2 regions of the Paenibacillus shenyangensis genome follow, and region 1 is predicted to be linked to the other one. Evidence: riboswitches for the same ligand, from Rfam matches in the RefSeq annotation. Region 1 holds a riboswitch; the other holds the start of a gene.
The links. A riboswitch is a leader RNA that binds a small molecule or an ion and turns the genes downstream of it on or off. The one in region 1 is predicted to bind glycine.

Region 2: linked by a shared signal. The riboswitch ahead of H065_RS0111830 (amino acid permease) and the one ahead of sdaAB (L-serine ammonia-lyase, iron-sulfur-dependent subunit beta) in region 1 are both predicted to bind glycine.

The regions. Positions count from the first base shown of each region.
Region 1 covers NZ_AOIG01000006.1:168,520-171,736, reverse strand. Annotated here, with positions in the region: gene H065_RS0104860 (sensor histidine kinase) at 1-1,221, shown strand, start outside; glycine riboswitch at 1,381-1,493, shown strand; gene sdaAB (L-serine ammonia-lyase, iron-sulfur-dependent subunit beta) at 1,778-2,443, shown strand; gene sdaAA (L-serine ammonia-lyase, iron-sulfur-dependent, subunit alpha) at 2,463-3,217, shown strand, end outside.
Region 2 covers NZ_AOIG01000013.1:19,206-22,422, forward strand. Annotated here, with positions in the region: gene H065_RS25835 (MFS transporter) at 223-1,449, shown strand; glycine riboswitch at 1,610-1,690, shown strand; gene H065_RS0111830 (amino acid permease) at 1,836-3,215, shown strand.

The sequences.
Region 1 (3,217 bases):
ACACGCAGCAAAGTGCTGGCGGAAGGCAATTCATTCCGTACCTTTTTTGTGCATGATCTGACAGAGGAGGAACATCTGAAGCAGCAGCACACCGAGCAGGAGCGCCAGTTGCAACTCCTCAGTGAACGATTGCTGGAAGAACAGGGAGCTGCCGAAAAGCAGAAAAGTATTACAGGCAATCTGCTGCAGTCTGTTGAAGAAGGAGTCATTATGTGTGATTCCCAACAGCTGATTTCCTTTATTAATCCGACTATGCAGACCTGGTTCGATCTGGATGATTATACAGGACGGCCCATCACTGAGCTGTTGATTCATATGGATCAGCTTACAGGTAGTACCTTTTCCCTGAATGACAGACTGGAGCATTATATGAACAGCGGGGAGCACTGGGAGCAGGGCGAACTGATCCGCTTGAACAACAATCGCATTCTGTCGCTTTACGTTACACCGGTGATCGATCCGATAGCAGAGATTAAGCATGGATTTCTACTGGTCTTCCGTGATTGTACGGAAGAGAAAAGGGTACGTCAGATGCAGGATGAGCTGATTACCGTTGTCTCACACGAGCTGAGAACGCCGCTGTCGGCGATTATGGGCTATATTGAGATGCTGACCATGTATGAGGATATGCCGGCTGCCAAGCGCCAGGAGTTCATGCATACGATCCAGCAGGAAGGGAACCGGTTGTCCAGACTGCTGGATGATTTTCTGGACAGTCAGCGTATCGAAGCAAGGCATATTGAATATCATATGAGCTGTCTTCCGGTACGTGAGCTGGTCCAGACTGTGTGCTACCAATGGGACATTCATTCACGGCATCGCATTCGTATACATGGTGATGGTGAGGAAATGTATATTTTGGGTGATCAGCACCGTATGATTCAGGTCATTCATAATCTGATCAGCAATGCGCTCAAGTATTCACCGGACAGCATGGCTGTTGATATCAGTGTCAAAGAGGAAGCAGATTCTGTAGTTATTGCAGTCGAAGATTACGGAATCGGTATTCCGGAGCAGGATCAGCCGCATGTGTTCCGCAAATTTTTCCGTTCGCATTCGGCTGCTTCCCGCAAAGTAAGCGGCACCGGTCTGGGATTATATATCGCGAATCTTATTGTAAATGATCATCAGGGTCAGCTTCAGGTACTTTCCAATCCGGGTCATGGCTCTAGATTTATACTGACACTGCCGAAGTATACACCATCCCAAGATTTCCTCTAAAAAAGGTTTGCGCGAAACGGAAAGCGGACAATTTTATCCAAGCGCGAAGTAACTTTGGGCAGGGGAATTGACAGTGTCATACCCGCTGAATTAAGCTAGGGGTGACAAGGATAATGAGCAGAACCAAAGAGGGGTTTTCCCTATGAAAATAGACTGCGAATGAAGATAGCGGGAGAGTCTGCGGATGTATGTGATCCGCCACCGAAGGAGCAAGTCGGCGGGAATGCCAACCCCCGGCCAATCTCTCAGGTACCAGGAACCGCTGCCGGACGCAACTCTGGAGAGAGCGCAAGCCACCCAAGGGGTATGACAGGAGCAATGTCAGTAGGCAATACTGGCATGTCCGTCCAAACTCTCAGGTAACGAGGACAGAGCAATAGGCCCTTGCAGGCCATGCTCTGTCCTTTTTTGCTGTTAATTGATTTAGATATGGCAATATGTTCATATTTAGCGGAGACAGACGGCAGGGCGGAGAACATCTGCAGCACACTCTGCCGAAAAACAACTTGTTCAAAATAACAATTCACAGGCGCATATGCGGGAAAGAGGAATCAGAATGCGTTTTAAAAATGTATTCAATATTATCGGTCCATCGATGGTCGGTCCATCCAGTTCACATACGGCAGGAGCAGCACGTCTGGGCCGGGCAGCCAGACAGCTGCTAGGCGTTTGTCCGGAACATGCGGATATTATTCTATACGGTTCATTTGCAGAGACGTACTGGGGGCATGGTACGGATCTGGCGCTGGTGGGCGGATTGCTGGACTACAGTCCGGATGATCCACGTCTGCCGGATGCAGCGGAGGAAGCTGATCAACTGGGAATGACGATTCAATTTGATAAAGGAAGCGGTAATTATCCGCATCCGAACTTTGTACGCATCCGGCTAAAACGGGGTGAGCATACCGCCGAACTGGCAGGTGCTTCGATCGGAGGCGGCAATATCGAGATCCATGAAATGAATGGGTTCGATCTCAGAGGGTCCGGTCAGTACCCTACACTGGCAGTAGAGCATCAGGACAGCAAAGGCGTACTGGCGGATATTACGCGTACCCTGAGCGAATCGGAGCTGAATATTGGCTTTATGGATGTGGACCGCAAATCACGCAGTGGTGAGGCAATGACAGTCATCGAACTTGATAGTGCCCCGGTTCAGGCAGTACTCGATCGAATCGAGCAGCTGCCTTATGTCACCCGTGCGGTAGTTATTAATCTGGATTAATGGAAGGTTGTGAATCGGAATGCAATTCCGTTCGTTAAAAGATATTATCAGACTATGCGAGGAACGTTCGCTAACGATAGCAGAACTGATGGTGCAAGAGCAGGTCAAGGAAACCGGAGTATCACGCGAAGAAGTCGTTCAGCAGATGACGGATTATTATCATATTATGAAAGAAGCCGTACACAAAGGAATCACGGAAGATACAGTGTCTCGCAGTGGATTAACCGGTGGTGATGCACGCCGGGTATACAATTACCTGAATAATGGCGAAACTGCATCTGGCAGTGATGCAACGCGAGCGATGTCCTATGCCCTCGCCGTATCCGAAGTAAATGCTTCGATGGGTCGCATTATCGCGACACCGACAGCAGGGTCCTGTGGTATTATTCCTGGTGTATTTGTAAGCACACAGGAACGGTTTGGCTGGAGCGATGAGCAGATGGTGATGGGTTTGTTCGCCGCTGGAGCGATCGGCTATGTTATTGCCAACAACTCGTCCATCTCCGGCGCAGAGGGCGGCTGTCAGGCTGAGGTAGGCTCGGCGATTGGTATGGCGGCAGGAGCAGTCGTTGAACTGCGACAGGGTACACCGGAGCAGGCGATGCATGCTGTCGGTCTGGCTCTCAAAAATACGCTGGGACTGATCTGTGATCCGGTAGCCGGACTGGTAGAGATTCCGTGTATTGTACGTAACGGTCTCGGAGCAGTAAATGCACTGGCAGCTGCCGATATGGCGCTGGCCGGCGTACGCAGTGCAATTCCTTCGGATGAAGT
Region 2 (3,217 bases), on a different contig from region 1:
CATGCGTTTACGTTAAGCAGCCGAAAAAGAAAAATCCCTGTTGAGGAGGGCTTCTTTTGTGATGCTTATCTTTACGTATATGGACATTGAACGCGATCCGGACGGCTGTATGTTATGTTGTCCTGCTATGTTCCTGTACGTTATGAAGCAGATCGGAGCCCCTATGGGCACAGATCTGCTTTTTTGTTGCTTCAAATGTACAGAAAAGGAGAGGGTATCATTATGCATGCAGATTGGAAACGGAAATTCGCATTCATTTTTAGTGGACAGATCTTCTCGATCCTGACTTCCTCGATGGTTCAATTCGCTATTATCTGGCATCTGACCGAGACCACAGGTTCGGCTTCAATATTAATGATTGCTGCGCTGGTTGGGTTTATGCCGCAGGCACTGCTCGGCCCCTTTATCGGAGTATGGCTGGACCGCTGGAATCGCAAGATTACCATGATCGTAGCGGACAGCGTAATAGCGGTATCCAGCCTTGCACTCGGGCTGTATTATTTGGCAGGAGAGCCGAGTCTATGGGTGGTCTATGTGGTGCTGTTTGTCCGCTCGGCAGCTTCGGCTTTTCATGGACCTTCCTTTCAGGCAGCGATTCCGCTGATTGCGCCGGAGGATCAGCTGACACGGGTAGCCGGCTGGCACCAGCTCGTATTCTCTGCCTCCAGTGTGCTGGGACCGGCGCTGGGTATTGCCGTATATTCGGCTACTTCGCTGGGAACATTGCTGCTGCTCGATGTCGTAGGGGCATTGATCGCCAATACGATGCTGATGCTGGTTCGTATCGATCAACCCAAGCAGGAGATTCAGGAGAAGCCTTCCTTTCGCCGGGAATTCATTCTGGGCTGGAAGACATGGATCTCGGATCAATCCATTGTGACGATCACCATCGCCATGGCTGTATTCAGTGTCGTATTTATGCCGCTGGCGATGCTATTTCCACTAATGACACTGTCGCACTTTGGACGCGGCGGATACAGTGCCAGTCTGATCGAAGCCGTATTTGGCATAGGGATGATCCTGGGCAGTATGCTGCTGTCCGTACTGGCTTCCAAATGGAAAGATTCCACTTATATCAGTCTGAGTCTGGGCATTATCGGAATAACCTGTATGCTGAGCGGCATGATTGGCAGCAGAGCATTTTGGGGATTCGCTGCCTTGTCTTTTCTGATGGGCGCGGCGGCTCCATTATTCAACGGTCCGTATATGGCGATGATCCAGAAAGCCTATGAACCGGAGATGCTGGGGCGGGTTCTGTCACTGATTACGAGTATAGGACTGCTGTCTTCGCCGATCGGACTCGCACTGGCTGGCCCGGTTGTGGACCGGTATGGCGTCCAGGTATGGTTTTTCTGGTCAGGTATTATTGTGGCATTAGTAGGACTGTTAATGTTTATTCGATTTTACCGTAAACCTCAGCCGGGTGAAGAAAAACAGGCGCTCGGTTAAGCATGGAGTATATAAAGACATGAAAAGGATAAAAAAGGCAATTGTAATTTTTTTCACTGATGGATTGCTTACATTGCCGGTAATATGGTAGCATAGCAATACCGTTTTATAACTTCATAATTATTCAAGGGCTATGATTGCTATGGATCACACTATAGCAGGAGCAGCTTCTGGAGAGACTGCGGATTAACCGCGGCGCCGAAGGGTTCACAATCTCAGGCAAAAGGACAGAAGAGTACCGAATATATATTTGTCATGCGGATCATTGCGATCCATAGGGCAGGTGTATATTTTGATATTCTTGTGCACCGGAGATTGGATGACATCCAGTCTCTTTTTTTATGGACTTTTACGTAAATTACGCAAGGATTGAGGGGGAAATCAGCATGGCACAGAAAGAATTAAAAAGAGAACTTGCCAATCGGCACGTACAGTTGATTGCGATCGGAGGTACGATTGGAACCGGGTTATTCCTCGGATCGGGCAAAGCGATCGAGAAGGCAGGACCTTCGATTATTATCACGTATCTGATCGTCGGCATGGCTATCTTTTTCGTGATGAGAGCACTGGGTGAGCTGCTGCTCTCCAAAGCAGGCTACCAGTCGTTCACGGATATTGCCGAAGATTATCTGGGACCCAAAGCCGCTTTTATTACCGGCTGGACCTACTGGTTCTGCTGGATTATGACCGCAATGGCGGATGTGATCGCCGTGGGCGTATATGTGCAGTACTGGTTCGATATTCCGCAGTGGATGCCGGCAGTCCTGTGCCTGATTATTCTGCTCGGGCTCAATCTGATGACAGTCAAGAATTTTGGGGAACTGGAATTCTGGTTCGCCCTGATCAAGGTGATCACGATTCTGGCATTGATCGGGCTTGGTGTCGTGCTGCTGATCATGGGCTTCAAGACTGATGCAGGCTCGGTCACCGTCCGTAATCTGTGGGAGCACGGCGGCATTTTCCCGAATGGGGTTACCGGGTTCCTGTTCTCGTTCCAGATGGTCGTCTTCGCCTATGTGGGTGTGGAGCTGGTCGGTGTATCGGCCGCGGAAACGGCAGATCCACAGAAAAATATTCCGTCAGCGATCAACAAGATTCCGCTGCGCATTCTGTTTTTCTATGTAGGCGCATTGATCGTATTGCTGTGCATCAATCCGTGGACACAGCTGAGTCCGGCAGAAAGTCCGTTCGTACGTACATTTACTCTGGTTGGTATTCCGGTAGCAGCAGGCATTATCAACTTTGTCGTACTAACCTCGGCAGCATCCGCGTGCAACAGCGGCATGTTCTCGACCAGCCGTATTTTGTATAATCTGAGTCGTAAAGGGCAGGCTCCCCAGAAGTTTGGTGAGCTTAACCGCAATCATGTACCAAGCAGCTCCTTGTTCGTATCGACGCTGGTTATTTCCGGTGGCGCGTTGCTGAGCAAGCTGATTCCGGGACAGGCTTTTGAGATTGTAACATCGATCAGTGCGATCTGCTTTATTTGGGTATGGGGCGTGATTCTGGTCTGCCATATCCGATACAAAAGAAACCGCCGCGATCTGCACCAGGCATCCAAGTTCAAAGCGCCTCTGACTCCGTTTATCAACTATGCGGTACTGGCACTGTTCGCTGCGATCCTGGTAATTATGCTGATCGCCCAGGAGACACGTCCGGCGCTGCTGTGTACGCCGCTATGGTTTATTCTGCTGCTGGTGCTGTATTCTCTGCGAGTTCGCAAAGCAAAAAGAAGTATTCAGAGTGCTCACGTAACCGATACATGAAA